4 regions of the Kosakonia sp. MUSA4 genome follow, and region 1 is predicted to be linked to each of the others. Evidence: predicted binding sites of a transcription regulator. Region 1 holds the regulator's gene; each other region holds the start of a gene.

The links. Region 1 encodes Fur, which represses iron uptake genes when iron is present. Its sites were predicted from a motif close to ATAATAATGAGAACNACTATCAA; they were not measured.
Region 2: the regulator Fur is predicted to act here: its motif matches at 2,604-2,626, upstream of bfd (bacterioferritin-associated ferredoxin).
Region 3: the regulator Fur is predicted to act here: its motif matches at 2,985-3,007, upstream of sufA (Fe-S cluster assembly scaffold SufA).
Region 4: the regulator Fur is predicted to act here: its motif matches at 2,428-2,450, upstream of feoA (ferrous iron transporter A).

What each region holds. Positions count from the first base shown of each region.
Region 1 is NZ_CP025697.1:1,442,270-1,446,473, forward strand. It holds gene C0557_RS06870 (beta-N-acetylhexosaminidase) at 1-1,398, shown strand, start outside; gene fur (ferric iron uptake transcriptional regulator) at 1,505-1,951, opposite strand; gene fldA (flavodoxin FldA) at 2,241-2,771, opposite strand; gene ybfE (LexA regulated protein) at 2,935-3,219, opposite strand; gene ybfF (esterase) at 3,350-4,123, opposite strand.
Region 2 is NZ_CP025697.1:4,971,432-4,975,635, reverse strand. It holds gene fusA (elongation factor G) at 1-1,229, shown strand, start outside; gene tuf (elongation factor Tu) at 1,299-2,483, shown strand; gene bfd (bacterioferritin-associated ferredoxin) at 2,662-2,856, shown strand; gene bfr (bacterioferritin) at 2,928-3,404, shown strand; gene C0557_RS23725 (A24 family peptidase) at 3,401-3,856, opposite strand.
Region 3 is NZ_CP025697.1:2,151,336-2,155,539, forward strand. It holds gene C0557_RS10235 (hypothetical protein) at 1-173, shown strand, start outside; gene C0557_RS10240 (EAL domain-containing protein) at 176-913, opposite strand; gene C0557_RS10245 (alpha/beta fold hydrolase) at 1,714-2,499, opposite strand; gene sufA (Fe-S cluster assembly scaffold SufA) at 3,048-3,404, shown strand; gene sufB (Fe-S cluster assembly protein SufB) at 3,413-4,204, shown strand, end outside.
Region 4 is NZ_CP025697.1:5,035,794-5,039,997, reverse strand. It holds gene feoB (Fe(2+) transporter permease subunit FeoB) at 1-2,072, opposite strand, end outside; gene feoA (ferrous iron transporter A) at 2,105-2,332, opposite strand; gene C0557_RS24055 (Tex family protein) at 2,825-4,204, opposite strand, start outside.

The sequences.
Region 1 (4,204 bases):
CACTTCAGCCGTGCCGATTACATCGACATACTGAAGTACGCGAAAGCGCGACAGATTGAAGTGATCCCGGAAATTGATATGCCGGCACACGCCCGTGCCGCAGTGATCTCAATGGAAGCGCGCTATGAGCGCCTGATGAAAGAGGGTAAAGAGAAAGAGGCGAACCAGTACCGTTTACTGGATCCGACGGACACCTCCAATACCACCGGGGTACAGTTCTATAATCGCACTGGTTATCTGAACCCGTGCCTCGATTCGTCACGCAATTTCGTTGATAAGGTGATGGGTGAAATCCAGCAAATGCACAAAGAAGCGGGTGTGTCGCTGAATACCTGGCATTTTGGCGGTGACGAAGCGAAAAACATCTATCTGGGAACGGGTTATACCGACCAGAAAAAACCGGAAGCGGGCAAAGGCATCATCGATCAGAGCAAGCAGGACAAACCATGGGCTAAATCTCAGGTCTGCCAGTCTATGGTCAAAGAGGGTAAGGTTGCAGATGTTGAGCATCTTTCCAGCTACTTTGGTATTGAGGTCAGCAAGCTGGTGAAAGCGCACGGTATCGGCACCATGCAGGCGTGGCAGGATGGCCTGAAAGATGCTAAAAATGCCGCCGAGTTTGCCACCGATCACGTCAATGTTAACTTCTGGGATACGCTCTACTGGGGCGGTTTCGATTCGGTAAATGACTGGGCAAACAAAGGGTTCCGCGTCATTGTCTCGAACCCGGACTATGTTTACCTCGACTTCCCGAACGAAGTCCATCCGGCGGAAAGCGGCTACTACTGGGGCACGCGCTTTAGCGATGAGCGCAAGATCTTCAGCTTTGCGCCGGACAACATGCCGCAAAATGCTGAAACCTCACTGGATCGCGACGGCAATCCATTCAACGCGAAATCGGACAAACTATGGCCTGGAGCCTATGGTCTTTCTGCTCAGTTGTGGAGTGAAGTGGTACGTACCGACAACCAGATGGAGTACATGATTTATCCACGCATGATTGCGGTCGCAGAGCGTGCCTGGCACCGCGCCGGTTGGGAACAGGATTATCAGGCCGGTCGCGAGTACAAAGGCGGTGAAACTCATCTGGTCGATGTAAAAGCGCTGGATAAAGACTGGACCCGCTTTGCAAATCTGTTAGGCCATCGTGAACTGGCAAAACTGGACAAAGCAGGCATTAACTACCGCCTGCCTGTACCGGGCGCGCGCGTGGTCGGCGGCAAGCTGGAAGCCAATACCAGCTTCCCGGGAATGGTCGTGGAATATTCTACGGACGGCGGTAAAAACTGGCTGCGCTACGATGATAAAGCGCGTCCGCAGGTGAGCGGGGAAGTGCAGATCCGCACCGCCAGCCCGGACGGCAAACGTTTCAGCCGTGTGGATAGCGTGAAAGCGTAATTATTGCTGAAGTAACCTGCCCGGCAGCGCAAACCTGCCGGGCATTTTTGTTTTTGAAGGGCAAAAAAAAAGCCAACCTGAAGGCTGGCTTGAGTATGAAAAGGGATTATTTCGCATCGTGCGCGTGTTCATCTTCGCGGCAGTCACCCTCGGCGCAGTGGCCGTACAGGTAAAGACTGTGGTTCGTCAGGCGAATGCCGTGTTTGGCGGCGATTTCACGCTGACGCGCTTCGATGGAATCATCACTGAATTCGATCACTTTGCCGCAGTCGAGGCAAATCAGGTGATCGTGGTGATGCTGCTGAGTCAGTTCAAAAACGGATTTCCCGCCTTCGAAGTTATGACGGGTCACAATGCCGGCGTCATCAAACTGGTTCAGTACACGATATACTGTCGCCAGCCCGATCTCTTCGCCCATGTCGATCAGTCGTTTATATAAATCTTCCGCACTGACATGATGGTTATCCGGTTCCTGAAGCACTTCCAGGATTTTTAACCGAGGAAGCGTGACTTTCAGGCCAGCCTTCTTTAATGCGGTATTGTTGTCAGTCATGCGGAATCTGTCCTGTTGCTATACGATTCACTTCCTCAATGGAAGTTAGAAGGAATGCACCTGGGATAATGCGTCTCATTATAGAACTGCCATGGCTAAATGAAAACTGCAAGTCCTCAAGTAAAGTAAGCTTTTAAAACGTGGTGTCACCAGCAACTCCTGTGCTTCATAACACCACTTTAGCAGGGCTTATTGTACAGCGATGGAGAAAAAAGTTAAAAATTTGTAGCAATTATTTCCATTGCTTTTACCTATTAATACCACGTAACCCACAGATTACGCCGTAAAATCAGGCGTTGATGATGTCATCAAGATGTAACTCTTCGCGAACTTGCTTAACCCATTTTTGTACACGTTCTGCGGTCATTTCTGGCTGACGATCTTCGTCAATCGCCAGACCAACGAAATGGCCATCATCCACCAGCCCTTTAGAGGCTTCGAAATGGTAGCCTGCAGTCGGCCAATGGCCCACGATAGTCGCGCCGCGCGGCTCAATAATATCGCGGATCGTACCCAGCGCATCACAGAAATATTCTGCATAGTCTTCCTGATCGCCGCAGCCAAACAGCGCAACTAACTTACCATTAAAATCAATGTCTTCCAGCGTCGGGAAGAAATCATCCCAGTCGCACTGCGCTTCGCCATAATACCAGGTCGGAATGCCGAGCAGCAGAATGTCATATCCTTCGATATCTTCTTTGCTGCTCTTGGCAATGTCATGTACGTCGGCAACGTCCTTACCAAGCTGACTCTGAATCATTTTCGCAATATTTTCGGTGTTGCCGGTGTCGCTGCCGAAGAAAATACCTGTAATTGCCATGAGTAAAATAACCTCTTGAAACCTAATGAATATGATGGTGGCGCTTTGCCCACAGATAAGGGCAATCATAGCAGAACAGAGAAGCGCGCGAAAACAGCTATCGCCGCGGAGTGCACTGTATGACACATGAAAACGTGAAAATAAGAGAGGTGATTCGGAGTAATTACTTTCCGCGCAATGCGCTCAGCTGTGCCAGCAGCATCTCTTCGATAAGTTCGCTGCGGCTCATGTCACGCGCATCGGCAAGTTCGTTTAACGCATCAACGGCTTCCACGTTCAGTTTTAGCTCGACGCGTTTAAGCCCACGAACTTTATCGCGTTTTAATTGATTGCGTTTGTTGATGCGTAACTGTTCATCACGCGAGAGCGGATTCGTCTTCGGCCGTCCCGGGCGACGCTCATTCGCGAACAGATCCAGGGTTGTACGGTCCGTTTGTTCTTTAGCCATGTTTAAGCATACTACGGGAAAGACAAGCAATCGGGCTGCCGCCCGGGCTGAATAGCGCGCCATCATACATCAGCATAACGGGCGCGCCAACGGGCGGACGCGTTCTGGCGACTGGTCGCCGCCTTTTTAATCAGTTTGACTTTTCAGCGAGATAACGATTAATTGCCCGCATCACCGCTTCAGGTTTTTCCGCATGCACCCAGTGACCGGCACCAGCAATCACATGCGCGCGCGCCTGCGGGAACTGTTCAAGCAAAGCGCTCCGGTACTGCTCCGTAACGTAAGGGGAGTTGCCGCCGCAGACAAACAGTGCCGGATGAGGCCATGCGGGAATGGTTTCCCAGCCGACAATATGCGGATATTGCACCCACAACACCGGCACATTGAAACGCCATACACCGTCAACAAACGACTTCAGCAGAAACTGGATCACGCCTTCTTCTTTTACATGCTCGCGCATTAGCGAAGCCGCTTGCTGGCGCGTAGTGACCTGCGCGTCAGTGACCGCATTGATCGCGGCAAATATCTCGTCATGACGGCGAACGTGGTAATCGACCGGTGCAATATCAATCGCCACCAGCTTTTCTACGCGTTCCGGTGCCAGCGCCGACAGCGCCATCACGGCTTTGCCGCCCATTGAGTGACCAATAAAGATAGCTTTGTCGATGTGATGGTCATCCAGCGTATCCAGCAGATCCTGCGCCATTGCCGGGTAGTTCATCTCGTCGGAACGGGGAGAAAGACCGTGGTTGCGCATATCAACCTGCACCACGTCGTACTCCTGCACCAGTTCGCGGGCCAGTACGCCGAGGTTATCAAGGCTACCAAACAGTCCGTGGACAAGGACGACCGGAGAATTGTTGTGCGGATGTTGTGCAGATTGCGCTCGCGTGTTCAATTTCATAGGAAAGTTCTTTTTTTCACTCTGGCAGGTTAGGTTATTATGGTGAACATTCTGCCGCCCGGCTGCAAGGTTAAGAATTAC
Region 2 (4,204 bases), 2.2 Mb from region 1:
ACGGTATCCTGGATGACGGTAAAGATACTCCGGCTGAGCGTCACGCAAGCGACGAAGAGCCGTTCTCTGCTCTGGCGTTCAAAATTGCTACCGACCCGTTCGTTGGTAACCTGACCTTCTTCCGCGTGTACTCTGGTGTGGTTAACTCTGGTGATACCATCCTGAACTCCGTGAAGTCTGCACGTGAGCGTTTCGGTCGTATCGTTCAGATGCACGCTAACAAACGTGAAGAGATCAAAGAAGTTCGTGCAGGCGATATCGCTGCTGCTATCGGTCTGAAAGACGTGACCACTGGTGACACTCTGTGTGACCCGGATCACCCGATCATTCTGGAACGTATGGAATTCCCGGAACCGGTAATCTCCATCGCAGTAGAACCGAAAACCAAAGCTGACCAGGAAAAAATGGGTCTGGCTCTGGGCCGTCTGGCGAAAGAAGACCCGTCATTCCGCGTATGGACTGACGAAGAATCTAACCAGACCATTATCGCTGGTATGGGTGAGTTGCACCTCGATATCATCGTTGACCGTATGAAACGTGAATTCAACGTTGAAGCGAACGTTGGTAAACCTCAGGTTGCTTACCGTGAAGCGATTCGCGCGAAAGTTACCGATATCGAAGGTAAACACGCCAAACAGTCTGGTGGTCGCGGTCAGTACGGTCATGTTGTTATCGACATGTACCCGCTGGAGCCGGGCTCTAACCCGAAAGGTTACGAGTTCATCAACGACATCAAAGGTGGTGTAATTCCTGGTGAATACATCCCGGCCGTTGATAAAGGCATCCAGGAGCAACTGAAGTCTGGCCCGCTGGCTGGTTACCCGGTAGTAGATATGGGTGTTCGTCTGCACTTCGGTTCTTACCATGACGTTGACTCCTCTGAACTGGCGTTTAAACTGGCTGCGTCTATTGCCTTTAAAGAAGGCTTTAAGAAGGCAAAACCAGTTCTGCTTGAGCCGATCATGAAGGTTGAAGTAGAAACTCCGGAAGAGAACACCGGTGACGTTATCGGTGACTTGAGCCGTCGTCGCGGTATGCTGCGCGGTCAGGAATCTGAAGTCACTGGCGTTAAGATTCACGCTGAAGTGCCGCTGTCTGAAATGTTCGGATACGCAACCCAGCTGCGTTCTCTGACCAAGGGTCGTGCATCATATACTATGGAATTCCTGAAGTATGATGATGCACCGAACAACGTTGCTCAGGCCGTAATCGAAGCCCGTGGTAAATAAGCCTCAGGGTTAAAACCAAAGTCCGTGCTCTCTCCAGAAGGGGAGAGCACTATAGTAAGGAATAAAGCCGTGTCTAAAGAAAAATTTGAACGTACAAAACCGCACGTCAACGTCGGCACAATCGGCCACGTTGACCATGGTAAAACTACCCTGACTGCTGCAATCACTACCGTTCTGGCAAAAACCTACGGTGGTTCTGCTCGCGCATTCGATCAGATCGATAACGCGCCGGAAGAAAAAGCGCGTGGTATCACCATCAACACTTCTCACGTTGAATATGACACCCCGACTCGCCACTACGCACACGTAGACTGCCCGGGCCACGCCGACTATGTTAAAAACATGATCACCGGTGCTGCGCAGATGGACGGCGCGATCCTGGTTGTTGCTGCGACTGACGGCCCGATGCCGCAGACCCGTGAGCACATCCTGCTGGGTCGTCAGGTAGGCGTTCCGTACATCATCGTGTTCCTGAACAAATGCGACATGGTTGATGACGAAGAGCTGCTGGAACTGGTTGAGATGGAAGTGCGTGAGCTTCTGTCTCAGTACGATTTCCCGGGCGACGACACTCCGATCATTCGTGGTTCTGCCCTGAAAGCGCTGGAAGGCGAAGCAGAGTGGGAAGCGAAAATCATCGAACTGGCAGGCTTCCTGGATTCTTACATCCCGGAACCAGAGCGTGCGATTGACAAGCCGTTCCTGCTGCCGATCGAAGACGTATTCTCCATCTCCGGTCGTGGTACTGTTGTTACTGGTCGTGTAGAGCGCGGTATCATCAAAGTGGGTGAAGAAGTTGAAATCGTGGGCATCAAAGACACCGCGAAATCCACCTGTACTGGCGTTGAAATGTTCCGCAAACTGCTGGACGAAGGCCGTGCCGGCGAGAACGTAGGTGTTCTGCTGCGTGGTATCAAACGTGAAGAAATCGAACGTGGTCAGGTACTGGCTAAGCCGGGTTCCATCAAGCCGCACACCAAATTCGAATCTGAAGTTTATATCCTGTCCAAAGATGAAGGCGGCCGTCACACTCCGTTCTTCAAAGGTTACCGTCCGCAGTTCTACTTCCGTACAACTGACGTGACAGGCACCATCGAACTGCCGGAAGGCGTGGAGATGGTAATGCCGGGCGACAACATCAAAATGGTTGTTACCCTGATTCACCCGATTGCGATGGACGATGGTCTGCGTTTCGCAATCCGTGAAGGCGGCCGTACCGTTGGCGCGGGCGTTGTAGCAAAAGTTCTCAGCTAATTATCTGGCTTTGAATGAAAAAGGGCGCTTCGGCGCCCTTTTTGCTGCCTGTTAAATTAGTGACGGACATATATCCTGAAATTTTCCCTGCGCTTCTGACGAAGGCTTTACAGTTGTGCTATTGTAATCGGAACCATTCTCATTTACACTTTTGTGCATAAATTGAACGGGAGTGATCATGTACGTTTGTTTGTGTAATGGTGTGAGTGATAAAAAAATTCGTCAGGCAGTTCGCCAGTTTCACCCCCAATCATTTCAGCAGCTTCGCAAATTTGTTCCGGTGGGAAATCAATGCGGTAAGTGTGTTCGTGCGGCAAGAGAGATTATGCAGAACGAACTTACACAGATGCCGGAATATAAAGAGATCGCTTAAGGCGCTATCTTTTTTTGACATCCCTGTAGGCGCATCTACGCTTCAATAAGTGGAAGCGGAGGGACTACATAATGAAAGGTGATGTTAAAATCATAAATTATCTCAATAAATTATTGGGAAATGAGCTTGTCGCAATAAATCAATACTTTCTCCATGCGAGAATGTTCAAAAACTGGGGACTGACGCGCCTCAACGATGTTGAATACCACGAATCCATTGATGAAATGAAACACGCTGATCGGTACATCGAGCGTATTTTGTTTCTTGAAGGATTACCGAACCTGCAGGATTTGGGCAAGCTCGGAATAGGTGAAGATGTCGAAGAGATGCTGCAATCTGACCTCAGGCTGGAACTGGAAGGCGCAAAAGATCTGCGCGAAGCCATTGCCTATGCTGATAGCGTTCATGATTATGTCAGCCGCGATATGATGATCAATATTCTTGCCGAAGAAGAGCACCATATTGACTGGCTCGAAACAGAACTCGATCTGATTGCGAAAATTGGTATTCAGAACTACCTGCAATCGCAAATCAAAGTTGAAGATTAAAACGATACCAGTGTTGGGTATCCAGCCAACAGACCCGCAGCCGCCAGAAATGGGCCTAACGGCAGCGGGTTTTTTAATGATTGCCAGTTATGAGTGCAGATGCATCTGATTCCTGCGACGCAACAGGCCAACAAAGATGCAATAACAATCAGCGTGGGCAAACTTTCCCAACCATGCCAGGCCCCCAGCGCAGAAAGGTATTTTACATCGCCATATCCCATTCCTTCCCGACCACGCCACAAGCGGAAACCCCAGTAGACAGCAGCAAAAGCAGAATAGCCGGCGATTGCTCCCCACACGGCATATGGCAAAAAAGCCACGTGGGAAAGACTGTGCCAGCAAAGCCCTGTCCACAATAAAGGGCAAGTAAAACGGTCAGGGAGCAGACCGTTACGAATGTCATGCCAGACGAGTAGCAAGTTCAGGAATAAGTAGATAAAGAGAAAGAGCATTTTGTCTCAAGTAAAGAGTGATGTCGTACCTGGAGAGTGGCGGAGGAGGGGATGATTGCATAATGTATTTCTGCAAAATCACGAGAGGTTTCGCCAGAAATATCGCCTGATTGATTGCAATGACATTCCTTCTGCGAACTTGCGCGCAATGTTGCTTATTTTCTAAACGGCACTTGCTTCCAGCCCAGATTTACGTATAATGCGCGGGCTTGTCGTAATTGACGGCGGGTTCAATCTGAACCCTGGCAGTGCTTTTAGCTGCTAACAATGCTCCCAATCGGGGGGCTATGTTATGAACGATTACACTCCCCCATCAATCGTAATGGGTGTGAGGAGTAATTATTTTCG
Region 3 (4,204 bases), 710 kb from region 1:
CCGGGCGCTCGCTGATTTATACCGACAGCCAGGATCAGAACAACCAGACCAACTGGGTCGCCATCAACATCATCACGCAGATCTCCAGCGGTAAAAAAGCGTTCTTCTTTTCGGACAGCAAACATACGGATGATAAAGCCATCATCTGTACGCGTAAGGATGCAGGGCAGTAAGGTTAAAAGTCTTCCAGCAGTTGCAACTGACTGAAGGTTAATGGGTGGGAGAACATGTACCCCTCAATGCCTATGTGGCTGTAGCGGCTGAGCAGCGCAAGGTCGGATGAACGTTCCACGCCCTCGCAAATGACATGTGTGCCAGCCGGGATCACCTTGTCGATCAAATTGTGAAGTGTTGATAATTTTGCCGGGCTGGCGGCAATTCCGTAGACCAGCGTTCGTGCGAGTTTAATGGTGTCAAAGCGAAACAATTGCAGGCTGTCGGCGGATTCATTCCGGGCGCCAAAATCATCTAACGAGAGCATAAAACCATAGGTTCTCGCCTGCTGTAAAAACGCCTGACGATGCATCTGGGGTGTATCAGCCAGCCACTCGCCAATCTCAATCTCAATGCGTTGCGGCGATACGAGATAATGTCCGCACTGCTGGTAAAGGCTGGCGAGGTACGCCATATCATTCATTAACTGTGCGGGGAGTTTGAATGCAACCGTGATACCTTCTTTCATTTTCAGCAGTTCGCAGACGGTCTCAAACAAAAAATCGCTAATGGCTTTAATGGTTTCTCTCTCAAGAATATCGAAGGATTGTTCTACTGAAAGCCAACGATCGCTGGCATTATAAATTTTGGCAAGAACTTCGTAGCGGAAAATAGTTTTTCCAGAAAGGTGCATGACGGGTTTGAACTCTGCGGTAACGCTAAGTTTTTTGTCCGCAATTTCCAGTGTTTTTATATTCATTATCCCTTATTCAGCTCCCCACTCATAAGAACAGGTCTAACCACTATATAATTTTTCAATTTTACACAACTAATCATAATCTTTGAAAATTGTTTTGAATGATCGATCCTCTCTTTTTGATAGCCTGTATCTATTGCTATTATTAAAATGATCGCTTAAATCTATAAATAAAGGTGGCCTTTTGTTTTAGGTATTTATATTGTGTCAGGTTTATCAACTAATAATTTGTGTTTTGTATTGCTTATCACCTTGTTTTTCTCCGGGAAAGTGTACTCAACGCAAATTAATACGCTCTTAACGCCTGTGGCAATATTTGCTAAAAGTGTAAAATTTGGCGTACATCACATCTTTTCAGCCTGAAGATGGCTGGCTACGGCTTCACACGGCACGACCCGTTGTTCATTTTTTTTGATCTTTTTTCTGTTATGGATGATGTCTTTAAACATGTATTTCTAATATGTATATTGGCGCAGAAACGTGGGAAGTAAAAAATAAAATGCTAGTTTATGGCAATATCACTCCCGCTTTCGCGTACCCATGAGAAGCAAATCTTTTAAAGAGATATGCTCAGAAAGCGTAATAAACCTTTTCAAATTTGCGATTAATGAATTCCACATGCGAAGAACAGGTGTGAGGAGTCCCGGAAATAACACAATGTGTCGCGGTATTTTATATGCTATTGCCGTATGTCAAAAAAAACGTGTGTGAGCAATGCGAGTCGCGAAAGAGACGTTGAAGCCTGGCGGTGAGACTGTGCGATCTCCACTCTCCGTCGGTGGGGAGTGGAGTATCACGGAGAGTTATAAATGTCTGGAGAGGAAATTCTCAATCAAGCGCAGCACCTCCCCGGGATTTTCGCGGTTGCTGATATGCGCAGCATCCGGGATCAGCGTGAAATCGCAGCCCAGCTTTTCTGCCATCAGACGGCCTTCGACTGGCGGTCTCGGCAGATCCAGTTCACCGGTGGCAACGTGTGCCGGGCAGCGAATGGAATCCAGTACTGCAAGCCTGTCCGGGCGACCAAAAATTTGTTTACCGAGCGGAACAATACTGCCGCGCAGTTGTTCCGCCGTGAGTGAAGAGAGATACGCGGTGAGCTGCTGGGTATCCGCCGGTGCGGCATGCTGCGAATAAAATTGCCCGACGATGTAATCCAGCATGGCAGGCGGGATGAAGCCGGCGGTGTCAATGGCGTTGAGCATGCCAAAGTAGCGCTCGCGCGCTTCGCTGGTTTCATCACCGATAAAGGTATCAAACAGCATTAACGCTTTTACCCGCTGCGGCGCTGCGGCGGCCAGTTCGGCTCCCCACATGCCGCCAACGGACAACCCCACCACCGCGAACTCCTCAATCTGCAACGTATCCATCAGCGCCAGATGATCGGCGGCCAGATCCGTCAGCGACGTTGTTGATGCGGGCAGGGCAGGAGACTCACCGTGGCCCCATAAATCCGGCGCTATCACGCGAAACTGTTTAGCCAGAGCCTCAATCTGCGGTGACCACATCGATTTATCGAACAGATAACTGTGGCCGAGTAAAACGGGAAATCCTGAACCGGTATCTAAATATGACATCGTTGCCTTCATTAACTCTCTCCATGTTTGCAGGGCGCAGCCCGGATTTAAACCAGGCGATATCTTACAGGAGATATTTTCGCCGCGTCGGCTGAGAAAATCCTAATTGCAGAGAAACGTCTTAAGCCGTGACCAATACGTTGTCGGAAATGGCGCCGTTTTTTCCATGGTGATTTCGATTTTATCACCCTGGATTTTATGGCGATTATTGAAGATGAAGTGGCCGTGTGCATCTGTTTTCTGCTGCCGGTAATTTTTTGATAATCCGCTACGTTTTTAAGCCGACTTTTTTTTCGATCCTATCTCAAAAATAGGTATTGCCTATGCATCTTTTCTTTTTCGCCGAACGGTCTGTGGTGGGCTGTTTAAATCCATTATTTATCAATTTATTAAACAATTTTTCACTTATCTGTAATGCCTTTCAGCAACGTCTATGCTTATAGCAACAGCCAAAAAAGGGGCTACCGGGGGAATAACCCTGCGGGAAAGAGGTTGAAGTGAGAATTATTATCACTAACATAGGATTATGCCCTTCGAATCTGGTGATGTGAGGTAATGCGATGGAATCATTTAATCCGGAAGATTTTGCGTGGCGCGGGCTGACCATGACGCCTGCCGCTGCTGAACATATTCGTACGCTGGCCAGCAAACAGGCTGGCGTGCTGGGCGTGCGGCTCGGCATTAAGCAGACCGGTTGCGCGGGCTTTGGTTATGTGCTGGATACCGTGACGGAACCGAATGCCGACGATTTGCTGTACGAATCTGAAGGCGCGCGCCTTTACGTTCCGCTTCAGGCGATGCCGTTTATTGACGGCACGGAAGTGGATTATGTGCGTGAAGGATTAAATCAGATCTTCAAATTTCATAACCCGAAAGCTCAGCACGAATGCGGCTGCGGCGAAAGCTTTGGGGTATAGGCGGTACTATGTCTCGTAATACTGAAGCAACTGACGATGTCAAAATCTGGACCGGTAACCTCAATTATAAAGAGGGGTTCTTCACGCAATTAACCACCGATGAGCTGGCGAAAGGCATCAATGAAGATGTCGTGCGGGCGATCTCGGCGAAACGTAACGAGCCGGAGTGGATGCTGGAGTTCCGCCTGAGTGCCTTTCGTGCGTGGCTTGAAATGGAAGAGCCGCACTGGCTGAAAGCGCACTACGACAAGCTGAACTATCAGGACTACAGCTACTATTCGGCGCCGTCCTGCGGTAATTGCGATGACACCTGCGCCTCGCAGCCGGGTGCTGTGCAACAGACGGGCGCGAACGCGTATCTGACCGATGAAGTGGAAGCCGCGTTTAACCAGCTGGGTGTCCCGGTGCGTGAAGGCAAAGAAGTGGCGGTGGACGCCATTTTCGACTCGGTTTCCGTTGCTACCACTTACCGCGAGAAACTGTCGGAGCAGGGCATTATTTTCTGCTCGTTCGGTGAGGCTATCCACGATCATCCGGAACTGGTGAAAAAATACCTCGGCACGGTTGTCCCGTCGAACGACAACTTCTTTGCCGCGCTGAATGCGGCTGTCGCCTCTGACGGTACGTTCATTTATATCCCGAAAGGCGTGCGTTGCCCGATGGAGCTGTCTACCTATTTCCGTATCAATGCGGAGAAAACCGGCCAGTTTGAACGCACTATCCTGGTGGCCGATGAAGGCAGTTACGTCAGCTATATCGAAGGTTGCTCCGCGCCGGTGCGCGACAGCTACCAGCTCCAC
Region 4 (4,204 bases), 2.1 Mb from region 1:
CCGCGGCTCGCTTCGCGGGCGATTGCGCCCATCGCGGTAATGCACGGCACGTAGAGCAGGACGAAAATCAGGTAGCTGTAGGCGGCGGCTGCACTGCCGAATTTCTGGCTCATTACGCCCATCGTGCCCGTTGCCATTTCACCGTCGCCTTTACTGGCTTCGATTGGGTTGGCCAGCACGCTCAGGCTGAAGGTATCGCGCACGCTCTTCGCGGTATCTTCCAGCGCGGCAATCAGTTCGCCGCTCAGGCTGAATTCCGCCGGATTAAAATCGGCTTGCTCAATATTTTCGGCGGTATAGAGTGTATTCAGCGTACCCACCACCACTTCTTTCGCCATCGCACCGGTGACCAGGCCGACAGTGGCTTGCCAGTGATCGCCATGCACGCCAATCGGCTCCAGCAGCGGCGTAAATACCCGGCTGATCGACGCCAGCGCAGATTCATCGATTTTATGTACCGTACGGCCATCCAGCGAGAAGCTATTCATCGCACTGAGGAAAATGCTGACGATGATGATGACTTTACCCGCGCGGAGTACAAAGCCTTTCAGGCGCTGCCAGGTTTGCAGCAGCAGGCTTTTCAGATGCGGTACGTGATAGACCGGAAGCTCCATCACGAACGGTGATGCTTCACCGCGCAGCAGGGTAAATTTCAACATCAAGCCGGTGAGGATCGCCATCACAATCCCCAGCACGTAGAGTGAGAAGACGGTGATCGCGCCATGCTGGCCGAAAAATGCCGCCGAGAAGACGGCGAAAATGGCCAGGCGCGCGCCGCAGGACATAAACGGCGCCATCATGATAGTAATTAACCGTTCACGCGGGGCATCCAGCGTGCGGGCGCCCATCACTGACGGTACGTTGCAGCCAAAACCCACAATCAGCGGCACAAAGGATTTTCCCGGCAACCCCAACGATTGCATCAGCCGGTCCATCACAAAGGCCGCGCGCGCCATATAACCGGAATCTTCGAGGAATGACATAAACAGGTACATCATGCCAAGCTGCGGCACCAGCGGCAGTACGGTATTCACCCCGCCGCCGAGCCCCTGCGCCAGGAAGACTGTCAGCCATTCCGGGAAGTGCAGCGTGGCGCCCAGCCACTGAATGCCATGGATAAAAATCGCCACTGAACCGGCGTCGAAGATCGGCTGGAACGCGCCGCCAATGTTGATGGCGAACAGGAACATCAGATACATGACGAACAGAAAGATCGGCAGACCCAAAAAGCGGTTGATCACAATGCGGTCAACGGCTGCGGTAAACTGGCTCGGCTCGGCCGTTAAGGTGTTGCTGACGGTATCGCAGATGGCGGCAATCGATTGATAACGCGCATCGGCAATATGCAGCGCCGGATCGTCCATCCCATCTTTCAGACGGGCGAGTGCAGCGTCGAATTGCTGGTTGTTGATGCCCGAGTTCGCGCGGCTGTAGATATCACCCTCGAGGATTTGCAGGCCCATCCAGCGGCGCTGCTGCGGCGGAAGCTCATCTGGCATTTGCGCGGCCAGCGCGTCGGCTTCACGGGAAAGCGGTTGGGCGTAATGCACCAGTTCGATATTGTCATTTGCGCGATGACGATCCACCGCCAGCTTCAGCGCTTCAATACCGCGACCACGTGTTGATACCAGCGGGATCACCGGGCAGCCAAGGCGGGCTGAAAGGGCATCAATATCGATGCGCACTTTTTGCTTTTCAGCGATATCCAGCATGTTAAGGGCGATGATGCACGGTACGCCCAGCTCCAGCAGTTGCAGTGTCAGATAAAGATTGCGTTCAAGATTCGAGGCATCCACCACGTTGATCAGCAGATCGGCATCACCGCTCAAAATGTAGTGACAGGCAATCTGCTCATCCAGCGATGTTTGCGCCGAAATGGTGGTCAGCGAATAGGTGCCTGGCAGGTCAACCAGCGTAACCTGGTGATCGGTTGTGGTGAAAAAGCCCTCTTTGCGCTCTACCGTCACGCCAGACCAGTTTCCAACCCGCTGGCGCGCCCCCGTTAACTGATTGAATAATGTTGTCTTGCCAGAATTAGGATTACCAATTAAACCAATGGTCAATTTTTTCATTTTACTTAGCACTCTATGTCATAGCTGACCGGTTAACGGGAAATTGCTTCCAGTTCGAGAAAAGCGAGATCTTTTTTCCGTAACACTAAATTAACGCGGCGGGTTTCGATATGAATGGGATCGCCTAATGGCGCCACCCGTACCACATTAAAAGATGAGCCGGGCAACATACCTAATGACAGGAGTTTTTGCCGCCAGGCCGGGCTTATTTGCTGTGAGAAGCCGGTAATTTTCCACACGCTGTCAGGAGAGAAATGCATAGTGCCTACTTATTTTTGCTGCGAGCCGATGTTTGCCATACGCCATCACGACGCACCGTGAGCCAGTGAAGAGTAAAGAATAACCAACGAGAACAATGATAATGAGAATAGTTTTTATCATCAATAATAAAAATGCGTCAGAACGGGAGAGGAAATAAAAATTCGATTTTGTTTTGACGTAGCTCAAAAATGTGCTGGGTTCTGAATTTTGCGCAGTGCAGTAAAAGATTAACAGGAAATAAATAATTGTTATTTATATCGGGATCTTAATGTTTTATTAATGTTTGAAATGTAAAGCGGGCCGAAAGTCCGCTGATATAAATTCCGATCAATAAATACAATAGCAGTAAATTGATTAATAATTTTGAATATCAATCGCCAACAAAAATAATAAGTTAATAAATCTCTGTGAGTAATAGCGCTGAGAAAATTGCGTTTTTTCGACGGTGGTGCACAAAAAATAACCCCTCTCCCGCAAGAGAGGGGACAGGATTAGCGTTTTTTACCCATCGCCGCCGCCAGCGCATCCATCATTGCGCTGTTGCCGCCGGGTTGAGGGTTGCGATCCCGTGGTGATTTCGCCGGGCGTGCACTGTTCCGGTTACCGGCATCGCGACTACCACCATTACCACTGCCGCGACGGCTGTTGCTGTCGCCCGGTTGTTCGTCCAGACGCATGGTTAATGCGATACGTTTACGCGGCAGATCGACTTCCAGCACTTTCACCTTCACGATATCGCCCGCTTTCACCACCGTATGCGGATCTTCAACGAACTTATCCGCCAGCGAGGAGATATGCACCAGCCCGTCCTGATGCACGCCGATATCAACGAACGCACCAAAGTTGGTGACGTTGGTCACTGCGCCTTCCAGCACCATGCCCGGCAACAGATCGTTCATCGTTTCGATGCCTTCGGCGAAGGTCGCGGTTTTGAACTCCGGACGCGGATCGCGGCCCGGTTTCTCCAGCTCTTTGATGATGTCGGTGACGGTCGGCACGCCGAACTGCTCGTCGGTAAACTCGGACGGTTTCAGCTTACGTAACTCGGCGCTGTTGCCCATCAGATCGCGCAGGGACTGTGCGGTTGCCGCCAGAATTCGCTCAACCACCGGATAGGTTTCCGGGTGAACGGTGGAAGCATCCAGCGGGTTGTCACCGTGGTTAATACGCAGGAAGCCCGCGCACTGTTCAAAGGCTTTCGGCCCAAGGCGGCTCACTTTTAGCAGTTGCTGGCGGTTCTGGAACTGACCGTTTTCATCGCGCCAGGAGACAATATTTTGCGCCATCATGCGGGTTAAACCGGCCACGCGCGTCAGCAGCGGTACCGAGGCGGTATTCAGATCAACGCCGACGGCGTTTACGCAGTCTTCAACCACCGCATCGAGTTTACGCGCCAGCTGTGTCTGGCTGACGTCATGCTGATACTGGCCAACGCCGATTGATTTCGGGTCGATTTTCACCAGCTCCGCCAGTGGATCCTGTAAACGGCGGGCGATAGACACCGCGCCGCGCAGAGAAACGTCGAGATCCGGGAATTCCAGCGCCGCCAGCTCGGAAGCGGAGTAGACTGACGCGCCCGCTTCGCTGACAATCACTTTTTGCGCGGTCACTTTCGGGAACTGTTTCTGCACATCGAGGTAGAAACGCTCGGTCTCGCGCGATGCCGTACCGTTACCGATCGCCACCAGTTCGACGTTGTGTTTCTCGCACAGCGCCGCCACGGCAACCGCCGCTTTCGCGGCCTGCCCGGTGTGCGGGTAAATCGTGTCGGTGGCGACCAGTTTGCCGGTAGCATCGACCACCGCCACTTTTACGCCTGTACGCAGGCCCGGATCGAGCCCCATTGTTGCGCGCAGCCCGGCCGGTGCGGC